One region of the Pseudomonas sp. Q12-87 genome, then DNA from elsewhere that is predicted to be linked to it. Evidence: riboswitches for the same ligand, from Rfam matches in the RefSeq annotation. Region 1 holds a riboswitch; the other holds the start of a gene.
What was found. A riboswitch is a leader RNA that binds a small molecule or an ion and turns the genes downstream of it on or off. The one in region 1 is predicted to bind cobalamin.

Region 1 (7,116 bases):
CGCGGATCTGCGACTCCTTCAAATCGCACAGGTAGGTGTCCAGGCGCGGCAGCCAGATCGCCGCGTCGGCGTCGCTATTGAGGGCGGCGTCGAGTTGCAACTCGCGGTCGATGTGCGTCTCGCGCACCAGGTTGAGGATGTCCCGTTGCAGCTCTCGGGCACGGCGCGGATCGAGCAATTGCGCCTCGTAATATTCGTCCGCCAACAGTTCGAGGTTACGCAGCGGCCCGTAGGTTTCGGCGCGGGTCAGCGGCGGCATCAGGTGGTCGATAATCACCGCCTGGGTGCGGCGCTTGGCCTGGGCGCCCTCGCCCGGGTCGTTGACGATGAACGGATAGATGTTCGGCAGCGGTCCCAGCAGCGCGTCCGGCCAGCAATTTTCCGACAGCCCGACGCCCTTGCCCGGCAGCCATTCGAGGTTGCCATGCTTGCCGACGTGGATGACTGCATGGGCGCCATAGGTGTTGCGCAACCAGAAATAGAACGCCAGATAACCGTGGGGCGGGACCAGGTCCGGGTCGTGGTACACCGCACTCGGATCGACTTGATAACCCCGGGCCGGCTGGATCCCGACGAATGTCAGGCCCAGGCGCAGGCCGGCGACCATCAGGCGGCCGTCACGGAACATGGGATCTTTCTCGGCCCCCCCCCAGCGTTCGAGCACCGCTTGGCGGTTGCCCTCGGGCAGCGCGTCGAACATGGCCTGGTAGGCTTCCAGGGCCAGGCTCTGGTGACACGGCCGCAGGTCGAGGCTGTCCAGGTCGTTGCTGACCCCGCCGAGCAATTGCTGGATCAACGCGGTGCCGCTCCCAGGCAATTCAGCCGGCAGTAGATAGCCCTCGGTCTGCATGGCGCGCAGGATATTCAGCGCCGCCGCCGGGGTATCCAGGCCAACGCCGTTGCCGATGCGCCCGTCCCGGGTCGGGTAGTTGGCGAGGATCAGCGCCACACGCTTTTCGGCGTTGGGCAAACGCGCCAACGTGGTCCAGCGCCGCGCCAGTTCGGCGACAAAATCCATGCGTTCCGGCACGGCCCGGTAGCAGACCACATCGCTCTGGCTGCGCTCGCTGCGCCAGGCCAGGTCCTTGAAGCTGATGGGCCGACTGATGATCCGCCCGTCCAGCTCCGGCAAGGCAATGTGCATCGCCAGGTCCCGCGGTCCCAAGCCTTGTTCGCTGGCACGCCAGCCCGGTTCGTTGTCCTGGGCGCAGATCGCCTGGATCACCGGGATGTCGCGGCGAAACGGCCGCAGGTGCGGGGCTTCCGGGCTGGACTGGGCGAAGCCGGTGGTGTTGAGGATCACCCCGGCTGCGACTTCATCCAGCCAATCTTCGACCAAGGCTAGGCAACCGGGCTCCTTGAGGCTGGCCACGGCAATCGGCAGCGGATTGAGCCCCGCCGCTTGCAGCCGCTGGCAGAACACATCGACGAACGCGGTGTTCGCCGCTTGCAAGTGCGAGCGATAGAACAGCACCGCCGCCACCGGTTGTTCGGCCTGCCAGTCGGCTTGCCAATCGCCAAGGCTGGCGTTGGTTTTCCCCGGGTGGTAGATCGCTGTGCGCGGCAGCGTTTGCGGCTCGGCCCAGGCGTAATCGCGGCCAAACCATTGGCTGCCCACATTGTGAAACAGGTCCAGGGCATTGCCCAACCCACCCTGACGCAGAAACTGCCAGAGCCGGTCGCGGTCCTCGAAGGGCACGTTGCTCAGGTCGCTGAGTTCCGGGTCGGGACGATCGTCCCCCGGTATCAGGATCAGCTTCACGCCACGCCCGGCCAGTTCCATCAGGCGTTCAATGCCGTAGCGCCAATAACCGATGCCGCCATGCAGTGACAACAGAATGACCTTGGCATGACGCAGCACGTCGTCGAAGTACAGGTCCACCGAGGCGTGGTTTTGCACTTGCATCGGGTTGGCGAGGCGAAATTCCGGATAGTCACCAGGCAACTGCTTGGCCGCCTCGGCCAGCAGCGCCAGGCTGGAATCGCCGCTGCACAGGATCACCAGCTCGGCGGGGGTTTGCCCCAGGTCGGCTATGTTGTCATCCGACACGAAACCGCCGGGCTGGGTCCTGAGCAGGTGCATGGCTTAGGCGCTGAGGGCGGCGCGCAGTTGCGCTTCAAGCAACGCGGCGTCCAGCGCCTGGCCGATCAGCACCAGGCGGGTCACTCGTGCTTCCTCGGCGCCCCACTGACGGTCGAAATGCTTGTCAAAGCGCGTGCCGACACCCTGGATCAACAGGCGCATCGGCTTGTTCGGGATCGCCGCGAAACCCTTGACCCGCAACACGCCGTGCTGGACCACCAGTTGCGTCAGCGCGTCCAGTAACTGGCTTTCGTCGGCCTGGGGCAGTTCGATGGAAATCGAATCGAAAGCGTCATGGTCATGGTCATGGTCGTCATCGTCGCCGTCATGGTGATGATCGTGATGGCTGTGGCGACCGTCGATGTGTTCTTCGGAGCCGGCGCCCAGACCGATCAGCACGTCCAGCGGCAGGCGACCGCTGCTGGCTTCGATGACCTTGACCGCCGGTGGCAGCTCTTCGGCGACTTCCAGGCGTACTTTCGCCAGGTCTTCAGGGCTGATCAGGTCGGCTTTGTTGAGGATCACCAGGTCGGCGCTCGCCAGCTGATCGGCGAACAATTCATGCAGCGGTGATTCATGGTCCAGGTTCGGATCGAGTTTGCGCTGGGCATCGACCTGGTCGGGGAACGCAGCGAAGGTGCCGGCGGCCACGGCCGGACTGTCGACCACGGTGATCACCGCATCGACCGTGCAGGCGCTACGGATTTCCGGCCATTGGAAGGCCTGGACCAGCGGCTTGGGCAGGGCCAGGCCGGAGGTTTCGATCAGGATGTGGTCGAGGTCGCCGCGCCGCGCTACCAGCTCGCGCATCACCGGGAAGAACTCTTCCTGCACCGTGCAACACAGGCAACCGTTGGCCAGCTCGTAGACACGACCGTTGGCCTCTTCTTCGGTGCAACCGATGGAGCACTGCTTGAGGATCTCGCCGTCGATGCCCAGCTCGCCGAATTCGTTGACGATGACGGCGATACGCCGGCCCTGGGCATTGTCGAGCATGTGCCGCAGCAAGGTGGTTTTACCCGAGCCGAGGAAACCGGTAACGATGGTGACGGGGAGCTTGGCCAGTGTTTTCATCGGATGCCCTTTGGCAAGGTGGCGGGCAAACGGGACGACAACCGCTGGCACAGGCGTGCGCGGAAGATTTCGCCACCGGATCACCCCGCCCGGTTGTAGTGAGAATCTGTCTCGAGGCAGGTCTCCTGGCTGACGGTGGGCCAGTCGTTCGACTGGCAATCGCTGCGCCTTCCCGTGCGCCTTTTGAAAAGGACTAGCACAGTGGCCTTGCAGAAACCTCACCGTTCACAGTTGCGGGGGCAGCCGCGGCTTGGACCGCGTTCCCTTCTTAGCTTCGGCGCAGGCCGAAGAACCTCGAAGGCGCAAGGCTACGCAGGGTGTGGGTGCGGGTCAATCTCCAGAGGGTTCTTCGGTGCCAGTGCTGCCGCTTTCGCGAGCAAGCCCGCTCCCACATTGGATCTACGTTGGCCTCAAATTTTGGATTCGGCAACGATCCCATGTGGGAGCGGGCTTGCTCGCGAAGGGCACAACTCGGTTTGAGCCTGTGAACCCATGCCAATTGACGCCCCGCCCTCGCCCATGCTCTCCTGTGCATGGTTTGCGTAGCGGGTTCTGTTAGCTCAAATTCGGATGCCGGAAGTCCATAGCCAAGGCGCTGTGACGAGTCATAGCCCGCTATGGCGAGGAACAGCAACGCAGGATATGGATTTCTGGCGCCGAAGTTGGGCTAACAGAACCCGCTACACAAACCACTTGTTACGGGTGCCCTTCACAGGGTGAAACGGGAAACCGGTGAATCGTGTGCTTTACTCCAAGGCCACGTCAGTCCGGTGCTGCCCCCGCAACGGTAAGCGAGCGAAGCGTCTGAACCACTGTGTCCCAGGACATGGGAAGGAGACGCTTGCAGGCCAGGCGCAAGCCCCGCCCCTCGCGAGCCCGGAGACCGGCCCATGACTCATGCATCAACAAACCCGCGGTGGGCGGGCGCTGTTCGAACCCTGGGTGTTCATCGCCCGGGTTTTCATTGCGCTCCAATCACCCGCTGAACGAGAACAGAGGGAAGCGCCATGTCGACCATCATCAGCAGCACCGCCCGCTCCACCAGCAGCACCACTACCCTGAGCCAACGCCTGAGTGCGGCGATCCTTGCTTCGATCCTGGGCGCCGGGCTGGTCTATTTCGCTGGTTTCTCCCATATCGAAGCCGTGCACAACGCCGCCCACGACACCCGTCACAGCGCCGCCTTTCCGTGCCATTGAGGCCTGACGACATGATCAAGCGTATCGCCCGGACCGCAGGCTTCAGCGGATTGCTGGCCGCCCTGCTGCTGACCCTGCTGCAAAGTTTCTGGGTATCGCCGCTGATTCTCCAGGCCGAGACCTTTGAGAAGGCCCCGACGGCCGAAGTCCATGAACACGCCGACGGCGCTGCCCACACCCATGATGCCGAGGCCTGGGAGCCGCAGGACGGCTGGCAGCGCGTGCTGTCCACCACGGGCGGCAACCTGGTGGTCGCGGTGGGTTTCGCGCTGATGCTGGCGGGCCTGTACACCTTGCGTGCGCCGACTCGCACCTCCCAAGGCTTGCTCTGGGGACTGGCCGGTTATGCCACGTTCGTGCTGGCGCCAACCCTTGGTCTTCCACCGGAACTGCCCGGCACCGCCGCGGCGGACCTGGCCCAACGGCAAATGTGGTGGATCGGTACCGCGGCGTCTACGGCAGTGGGCATCGCCCTGATCGCCTTCGGCAGGCACTGGCTGCTCAAGCTGCTGGGCCTGGCGACATTGCTGGTGCCCCATGTCATCGGCGCACCACAGCCGGAAGTCCACTCGACGCTCGCCCCCGAAGCCCTTGAAAGTCAGTTCAAGATCGCCTCGCAAGTGACCAACGCCGCGTTCTGGCTGGCCTTGGGCGTTATCAGCGCCTGGCTGTTCCGCCGTCACGGCCAAACCCATCACGACGCATGAGCATCGGCCCAATGCTGGTGGCCGGCCTGGGCTGCCAGCGCGGCAGTCCGGTCAGTGCGCTGCGGGCATTGCTCGACCAAACGCTGCTGGCCCATGGCATTGCGCTGGCGCAGGTGCAGGCCCTGGCCAGTATCGACCTCAAGCGTGACGAACCGGCCCTGCTGGAATTGGCCAGCCAACTGGCACTGCCGCTGATTTGTTTCAGTGTCGAGCAGTTGAGTGCCTATCAAGAGCGCCTCAGTCACCGCTCCGAGATCGCCTTCCAGCGCACCGGCTGCCATGGCATCGCCGAAAGCGCCTCCCTGGCCCTGGCCGATCAGATGGGCGCGATGCCCGCAACGTTGCTGGTTACTCGACAGAAAGCCCTTAAGGTGACGCTGGCATTGGCGCAAGTCTGGTAATTCCCGATAATTCGTCCCTCAGGATCATGAGCGCTGTTCATTTGAACGATGCTCAATCACCCGCTACAGGAACCGGTCATGACCGTTTACTTCATCGGCGCCGGCCCCGGCGACCCGGAACTGATTACCGTCAAAGGCCAGCGGCTGATTCGCAGCTGCTCGGTGATTATCTACGCCGGCTCCCTGGTGCCGGCTGCCGTGCTTGAGGGCCATTGCGCTGAACAGGTGATCAACAGCGCCGAGCTGCACCTGGAACAAATTATCGAATTGATCAATAACGCGCATCGCAAAGGCCTGGACGTGGCCCGGGTGCATTCCGGCGACCCGAGCCTGTACGGCGCCATCGGCGAGCAGATTCGTTGCCTGCGGGAGCTGGATATCCCTTTCGAGATCATCCCGGGCGTGACCGCAACCTCAGCCTGCGCCGCCCTGCTCGGTGCGGAATTGACCCTGCCGGACATTTCCCAAAGCCTGATCCTCACCCGCTACGCCGACAAGACTGCGATGCCCGTCGGAGAAGAACTGAACAGTTTGGCGCAACATGGGGCGACCATGGCGATTCACCTGGGGGTCAATCATCTTGAAAAAATCGTCGATGAATTGCTGCCCCACTACGGCGTGGATTGTCCGATTGCAGTGATTCACCGGGCGACATGGCCCGATCAGGATTGGGTGATGGGAACGCTGGCTGATATTGCCGCGAAGGTACAGGTCAAGGGGTTTCGCCGAACGGCGTTGATCCTGGTGGGGCGTGTACTGGGTAATGATGTATTCAGCGAATCATCGCTGTACCGAGCCGGGCATGCGCATCTCTACAGACCCTGACTCGATCTGACGGATGCTCAAGTAATTGTGGCGAGGGAGCTTGCTCCCGCTGGTCCGCAAAGCGGACCCCCAGCAACCCACGCGCTCATCACGAAAAGCACATCGGTTGCCTTGCGATTGCTTCGCAATCGAGCGGGAGCAAGCTCCCTCGCCACAGCGAACACCTATCAGTAGTAGGCGTTTTCTTTCTGCGTATGGTCGGTCACGTCGCGCACGCCCTTGAGCTCCGGGATGCGTTCGAGCAAGGTGCGCTCGATGCCTTCCTTGAGAGTCACGTCGGCCTGGCCGCAGCCCTGGCAGCCGCCGCCGAACTGGAGCACGGCGATGCCGTCTTCCACCACGTCGATCAGCGAAACCTGGCCGCCGTGGCTGGCCAGCCCCGGGTTGATTTCGGTTTGCAGGTAATAATTGATGCGCTCGTTGACCGGGCTGTCGGCGTTGACCATCGGCACCTTGGCGTTCGGGGCCTTGATGGTCAGCTGGCCGCCCATGCGGTCGGTGGCGTAGTCGACGACGGCATCGTCCAGGAACGCTTCGCTGAACGAGTCGATATACGCGGTGAAGCTCTTGAGCCCCAGCGCGGTGTCTTCGGGTTTCTCTTCCCCCGGCTTGCAGTAGGCAATGCACGTCTCGGCGTATTGGGTGCCGGGCTGGGTGATGAAGATGCGGATCCCGATACCCGGGGTGTTCTGCTTGGACAGCAGGTCGGCCAGGTAATCGTGGGCGGCATCGGTAATCGTAATGGCGGTCATGGGAACTCCTCGCAGGCTTGCCGGCAGTTTACGCCAATCATCGCGCCGGACAAAGTCCTAGTATTTTTGTCGGGA
Region 2 (7,116 bases), on a different contig from region 1:
CCCTGGGTGCGCCAGCACTTGAACGCCAGGCGGGTTTTGCCGAGCAACGCGTAGGTCAACGCCACCAGGCGCGCAGGGATGTAATTGAGCACATCGTCGATCTTGGCCGCCGCCCAGCCGAAGCGTTCGAAACGTTCGTTGCGGTAACCCCACATGGCGTCGAGGGTATTGCTCAAGCGATACAGCACCACGCCAGGCGCGCCGGCCACCGCAAACCAGAACAGCGCGGCGAACACCGCATCGCTGCCGTTCTCCAGCACCGATTCGGTGGCGGCGCGAGCCACGGCGGTTTCGTCCAGTTCCGCGGTTTCGCGGCTGACCAGGTAACCGACACGCTTGCGTGCTTCGTCCAGATCCCCGCCGCGCAGCGCCCGTGCCACCGGCTCGACGTGTTCGCCGAGGCTGCGCAGGCCGAGGGCGCAGTACAGTGCGAGAATCTCCACCAACCACCCAACCATCGGCGCCCAGGATAAGGCTGTGGCGAGCAAGGTCAGCGGCAGCACGGTGATGATCCATGCCGTCACGCCATGACTGCGCCAGCCACGTCCGCCGGCGTTGAAGCGTTGTTCGATGCGTTCGGCAAAACCGCCGAATGCTACCAATGGATGCCAACGCCGGGGCTCGCCCAGCAACGCATCCAGCGCCACCGCAGCGACACTGAGCAACGCGACGCTCATGGGCGCACTCCCCAATGGTTTTCATAGAGCAACTCATTCAGCGAACGCGGCTGCGCCCAGCCTTCCAACGCGAGCATTGGCGCCGGATAAAAACCTTCGACCGGGCCGAGGCACAATATCGCCAGCGGCTTGGCGCCGGCGGGCAGGCCCAGCAGGTCAGCCAGGGCCTGGGGTTCGAACAGAGACACCCAGCCCATTCCCAGCCCTTCAACGCGGGCGGCCAGCCATAGGTTCTGGATCGCACAGGACAGCGAGGCCAGGTCCATTTCCGGCAACGTCCGGCGACCGAAGATGTGCCGCTCGCGGTCATCCATCAACGCCGCCACCAGCACTTCGGCGCAGTCGTTGATGCCTTCGACCTTGAGCTTCATGAACTCATCGCTGCGCTCGCCCAAGGCCTCGGCGGTGCGGATGCGTTCTTCTTCCACCAACTGCTGGATGTTTGCGCGTAAAACCCGGTCGCTGATGCGGATAAACCGCCACGGTTGCATCAGCCCTACGCTGGGTGCCTGGTGCGCGGCCTCCAGCAATCGGCGCAGCAAGGCCGGTTCAACCGTGCCGCCGGTGAAGTGGCGCATGTCACGGCGTTCGGCGATGGCGCGGTAGACCGCGTCGCGTTCGGCCTGGGGGAAGGCGTTGTCGGTCATGGCCGCTTCGCGAGCAAGCTCGCTCCCACACTGGATTGCGTTGCACTTGAGATCACAGGGTCCCTTGTGGGAGCGAGCCTGCTCGCGAAGGCGGCCTCGAGGTCAGGCGCAAACAGCGCGGCAATCGCCCTGGGATTGGATGGAAAATAAAAATGCACATAAGAAGCCGTCATTCGCCCTTGCCGGAAAACCGCCTCTGCGCCACGCCCGCCATTAGGGCTATGGCCACGGGCAATCGGCTCAAGCTCGGTGCTGGTCAGCGAATGATGATAAGTGTGCCCACGCAAGGTGCCTTCCGGCAGATCCACTGCTTGCAGGGCCAGGGCCGCCAGACGCTTTTGCATCTGCGCATCGCCGGCGAGCAAGCCCAGCAGTTCGGCGCGGGTGCCCTCGACGTCGGTCAGGGAATCGAGCAGATACAACATGCCGCCACATTCGGCGAGCAAGGGTTTATCCGCTGCATGATGGGCACGGATCGCCGCCAGCATCGGTGCGTTACCGGCCAGCGCCACGTGGTGCAGTTCTGGGTAGCCGCCAGGCAGATACAGGCTATCGGCTTCGGGTAATGCGCTGTCATGGATCGGCGAGAAAAAGCTCAACTGCGCGCCCATCGCCCGCAGCAGATCCAGGCTCGCGCCATAGGTGAAGGCAAACGCTTCGTCCCGGGCCACGGCGATGCGCACACCGTCGAGCCATGGCTGCGCGGTGATCACTTCGGGGGCGGCGAATTCGACCGCGGGCGGCAGCGCCACTTCGCAACTGCCGGCCAACGCATCGGCTGCCGCGTCGAGGCGCAGGTCGAGGTCGTTCAACTCGCTGGCCTGCACCAACCCGAGATGACGGCTGGGCAATTCGATGCCGGTTTCCCGGGACAACGCGCCGTACCAGCGCAAGCCTTCGGTCAGGCTGCCTTCGAGCAACTGTGCATGGCGCAAGGTGCCGACCCGGTTGGCCAAGACCCCGGCGAATGGCAAGTCAGCTTGATAACGCGCCAGGCCCAAAGCCAGGGCGCCGAAGGTTTGGGCCATGGCCGTGCCATCGATCACCGCCAGCACCGGGACGCCAAAATGTCGCGCCAGATCAGCGCTGGACGGAGTGCCGTCGAACAGCCCCATCACCCCTTCGATCAGGATCAGGTCCGCTTCGCCGGCGGCTTCCCACAATAGTCGGCGACTTTCCTGCTCGCCAACCATCCACATGTCCAATTGATAGACCGGCGCGCCGCTGGCCCGCTCCAGAATCATCGGGTCGAGGAAATCCGGGCCGCACTTGAAGACACGCACCTTGCGTCCCTGTTTGCGGTGCAAGCGGGCCAGTGCGGCGGTGACGGTGGTCTTGCCTTGCCCCGAGGCAGGCGCCGCGATCAGCACCGCCGGGCATTGGCGGTTCGCCAGGGAAGCATCACTCACAATTCGACGCCTTTCTGCGCCTTGATTCCGGCCTGGAACGCATGCTTGATCATGCCCATTTCAGTCACCGTGTCGGCCAATTCGATCATTTCCACCTTGGCACCGCGCCCAGTCACCACCACGTGCTGCATCGGCGGACGGGCCTGCAAGTCGCTCAAGACCTGATCGAGGTCGAGGTAACCGTGCTTGAGGGCGATGTTGAGTTCGTCGAGCACCACCAGGCCGATGCTTGGGTCGCTCAGCAATTGCCGCGATACCGCCCAGGCCGCTTCGGCGGCGGCGATGTCACGCTGGCGGTCCTGGGTTTCCCAGGTGAAGCCTTCACCCATGACATGAAAATGCACCTGTTCCGGGAAGCGCCGGAAAAACAACTCCTCACCGGTGCTGTTGCGCCCCTTGATGAACTGCACCACGCCGCATTGCATGCCATGCCCCATGGACCGCGCCAGCATGCCGAACGCCGAGCTGCTCTTGCCCTTGCCGTTACCGGTCAGCACCAGCAACAGGCCGCATTCGTTCGGCGAATTGGCGATGCGCTCGTCGATCACGGCTTTTTTGCGCAGCATGCGCGCCAGGTGGCGTTCGTCGCGATCAGACGTATCGGTCATGGGGGAGCTCTCCGTTGGGATTGGATAACGGCGGGCGGGCACAAAAAAAGACGGCAGCAAGCCTGGCATCGCCCACCGTGATGCCGTTGGATGAGTCAGGCCGGTCTCCGGGCTCATGAGCGGCGGGATGCCGAGCTGCGCGCCTTCCCATGTCCGCGACACAGTGGCGTAGGCGCAGCGTTGACTCATTTACCGTTGCGGGGGCAGCGCCGGGTTCGTGTGCACTCACCGGCTTCCCTGTTTCACTCTGTCGACCGAGGCCACAGAGCACCTGAAACAAGCCGCGAAGGTTAGAGGGTTGGGGGTGGAGCGTCAATTAAAGCTGCCACAGGCCCAGCGCCGATTATTGGCCGGGATCAATGGAATGACGCCAATCTTGTGTCACGCTGGCGGAAGTGATATCAAAGAGACACTACGACCCGATATCACAAGAACAAGAGGGCAAGGTTATGCAAGGCATGATCATCAGCAACCCAAAACTGGAATTCCTGCGTCCAGTGCTGGAACGCTGGTTTGACTGTATCGACCGCTACAACGCCGTGCGCGGCGATAACGACACGCCCTACTGGTTCGATGAAAGGACCAACCTCGGCCTGTTGTCGGCCGCCGCCTGGATGGCCGAGATGGTCACGTTGCAAAGCGCCCCGACCCGCAAGCAGAACGAGGAAGGCGAACGCAACGTCAGCGCCGACCTGGTCATCGCCAGCACGGAGGAACGCGCCTTTATCCAGGCCACCCAGCGCTGGCCCAAGGTCAACCAACTGAACCTGACCCAGCCTTTGCTGGAAGTCACCAGCGATGCCAAGCGCATCAGCTATGCCAGCGACTTGAAACTGGGTTGCCTGTTCGTCGCGCCGCAAAAAGTCCAGCAGAGCGCCACGCCAGAGGAACTGCAGGACATGGTCGACGACCTGCAGAAGGAAACCACCTGTGCCGTGGCCTGGTACTTTCCCTATGCCTACCGGAAATTGCGCAACGAGGCCGGCCACTATCACCCAGGCGTCGCCGTGCTGTTCAAACAGGCCCACGGCTGACTCGCTCCCACAAGGTTTTGCCTGGCAAACTGGCCTACCCGCAGTTGAACCATCGCGCGTCTACGCTTCTCTATGAATAACCACATGCATTCATAGGGAAGCCAGCATGCTCAAGCCATCCCATCTCTTGATCGTCACCCTTGCCGCAGGACTTGTCGCTTGCGGCGAGTCTTCCCGCCTGAAAGTGTCCGATGGCACCGGCCCCTCGCCGAAACTGCCCGAACCGAACAAGACCCTGATCCCCACGGTGAATATTGCCGAAGCCGTCGGTTGGCCCCAAGGCGCCAAGCCAACCCCGGCCCAGGGCCTCCAAGTGGAGGCATTCGCCGAAGGGCTGGATCATCCACGCTGGCTCTACGTACTACCCAATGGCGATGTGCTGGTGGCCGAGACCAACGCCCCGCCCAAACCGGACGATTCCAAGGGCATTCGTGGCTGGGTCATGAAGAAAGTCATGGGCCGCGCCGGCGCCGGCGTGCCCAGCCCCAATCGCATCACGCTGTTGCGCGATGCCAATCACGACGGCATTGCCGAAACCCGCACCGTGTTCCTGGAAAACCTCAACTCACCGTTCGGCATGACCCTGGTGGGCAATGACCTGTACGTGGCCGACACCGATCGGCTGATCCGCTTTCCCTACAAAGACGGTGAAACGCAGATCAAGGCGCAACCGACCAAGGTCGTCGATTTGCCGGGCGGGACTATCAACCACCATTGGACCAAGAATGTCATCGCCAGCCGCGATGGCAGCAAGCTTTATGTCACCACCGGCTCGAACAGCAACGTCGCGGAAAACGGCATCGAGGCTGAAGAAGGTCGCGCGGCCATTTGGGAAGTGGACCGTGCCAGCGGCAGCCACCGCATCTTTGCCTCGGGCCTGCGCAACCCCAACGGCCTGGCCTGGGAACCCAGCAGCGGCGCGTTGTGGACGGCCGTGAACGAGCGGGATGAGATCGGCAGCGACCTGGTGCCGGACTACATCACCTCGGTCAAGGACGGGGCTTTCTATGGCTGGCCCTATAGCTATTATGGGCAAAACGTCGATGTCCGGGTCGAGCCGCAAAACCCGGCCCTGGTGGCCAAGGCCATCGCCCCGGATTACGCAGTTGGGCCCCACACGGCCTCACTGGGCCTGACCTTCGCCGAAGGCAGCCACTTGCCGGCACCGTTTACCGAAGGGGCTTTCATCGGCCAGCACGGCTCCTGGAACCGTAAGCCCCACAGTGGTTATAAGGTAATTTTCGTGCCCTTTAGCGGTGGCAAACCCGCAGGTGAACCGGTGGATGTGCTCACTGGATTTCTGAACGCCGACGAGAAAGCCCAGGGCCGGCCGGTGGGCGTGGTGATCGATAAACAGGGTGGGTTATTGGTGGCCGATGACGTGGGGAACAAGATTTGGCGGGTGTCGGGAAAATAACCCACCCTTGAAGACTCGAGGATGAGCCCGGTGGCGAGGGAGCTCGCTCCCGCTGGGCTGCGAAGCGGCCCCAAGCATCTGGCGATTGCTGCGCAACCGAGCGGGAGCAAGCTCCCTCGCCACTTCAGCCTCTGTAGCGGCTTTTTCAGGGATTGCGCGCCAGATGCTCCGGCTGCAACACCCGCTTGGCGCTCAGATAGGCTTTCTGCCAGTAAGCCTTGGACAAGCTGTCGAGCTTGACCGTGCCACCGGTGGCTGGCGCATGGACAAAACGGCCTTCACCGACATAGATCCCCGCGTGGCTGACCTGGGAACCGCCGTTGGTGGCAAAGAAGATCAGGTCCCCGGTCTGCAGCGCTTCCTTACCCACATCCGGGGCGCGCATGCCGATCATCTCGCGGGTGGACCTCGGCAAGGTAATACCTGCCGCATCACGGTAGACATAGCCGATCAGGCCACTGCAATCGAAACCCGAATCCGGCGTGTTACCGCCCCAGCGATACGGCGTCCCCACCAGGCCCAGCGCTCGGAAAAGCACATCTTCGGCAGCAGGAGAAAAAGGTTGCGAGGGGGCAAAGACCACCGGAGCCCGCACCGGCGCAGGCGGCGGGGTGCGGCTGGCACAGGCGCTGAGTAGCGCGGCGAGGAACACAAGAGCGAGGCGGGCCGACGTCGACATATGCAGAACAATCCTGATCTGGATGCGGCTTTTTTGCCGTGGAGATGGAAACAAATCCGCCCGCGTAATACGCAGGCGGATTGCCATCAATCAATGATCATGGATTCTAGCGGCTATGTCGCAAACTTCAAGTAAGACTTTAAGTTTGCCTTACAAACTGTGGGCTTACTTGCGAGCCGTCATCACAGTCGGTGCCATCGCGAGGGCGCGCTTGGCTTCGATGAAGGTCTTGTTCCAGTAGGTGTCGCCCAGGCTGTCGATTCGCACGCCACCGCTGCGGCGGCTGCTGGAATGGATGAACTGGTTGTCACCCAGGTAGATCCCGGCATGGCTGACGCGACCGCGACGACCATTGGTGCTGAAGAACAGCAGGTCACCGGGTTCCAGTTGGTTGCGCGCAACCAGCGGAGCGTTAACGTTGATCATTTCGCGAGTCGAGCGCGGCAGGTTCATGCCGGCCTCTTCGCGAAACAGATAACCGATGAAACCACTGCAATCGAAACCGGCTTCAGATGTACCGCCAAAACGATAACGGGTACCGATCAACGACATGCCCCGCTCCAGAATGCTGTCGGCCAGCACTGGAAGCTGATAAGGCTTGCTGCCGGCGAAGGCGGCCAGTTCTTTGTCGGAGGCCATTTCTTC

Region 2: another riboswitch for cobalamin. It lies ahead of cobO (cob(I)yrinic acid a,c-diamide adenosyltransferase); the one in region 1 lies ahead of cobW (cobalamin biosynthesis protein CobW).

Annotation. Positions count from the first base shown of each region.
Region 1 is NZ_LHVI01000022.1:222,504-229,619, forward strand. It holds gene cobN (cobaltochelatase subunit CobN) at 1-2,083, opposite strand, end outside; gene cobW (cobalamin biosynthesis protein CobW) at 2,087-3,157, opposite strand; cobalamin riboswitch at 3,255-3,469, opposite strand; cobalamin riboswitch at 3,841-4,064, shown strand; gene AD663_RS16415 (CbtB-domain containing protein) at 4,165-4,356, shown strand; gene AD663_RS16420 (CbtA family protein) at 4,368-5,063, shown strand; gene AD663_RS16425 (cobalamin biosynthesis protein) at 5,060-5,464, shown strand; gene cobM (precorrin-4 C(11)-methyltransferase) at 5,543-6,289, shown strand; gene nfuA (Fe-S biogenesis protein NfuA) at 6,457-7,041, opposite strand.
Region 2 is NZ_LHVI01000010.1:316,990-324,105, reverse strand. It holds gene cbiB (adenosylcobinamide-phosphate synthase CbiB) at 1-677, opposite strand, end outside; gene bluB (5,6-dimethylbenzimidazole synthase) at 674-1,324, opposite strand; gene AD663_RS06325 (cobyrinate a,c-diamide synthase) at 1,321-2,733, opposite strand; gene cobO (cob(I)yrinic acid a,c-diamide adenosyltransferase) at 2,730-3,341, opposite strand; cobalamin riboswitch at 3,422-3,631, opposite strand; gene AD663_RS06315 (hypothetical protein) at 3,791-4,375, shown strand; gene AD663_RS06310 (sorbosone dehydrogenase family protein) at 4,482-5,792, shown strand; gene AD663_RS06305 (C40 family peptidase) at 5,938-6,471, opposite strand; gene AD663_RS06300 (C40 family peptidase) at 6,637-7,116, opposite strand, start outside.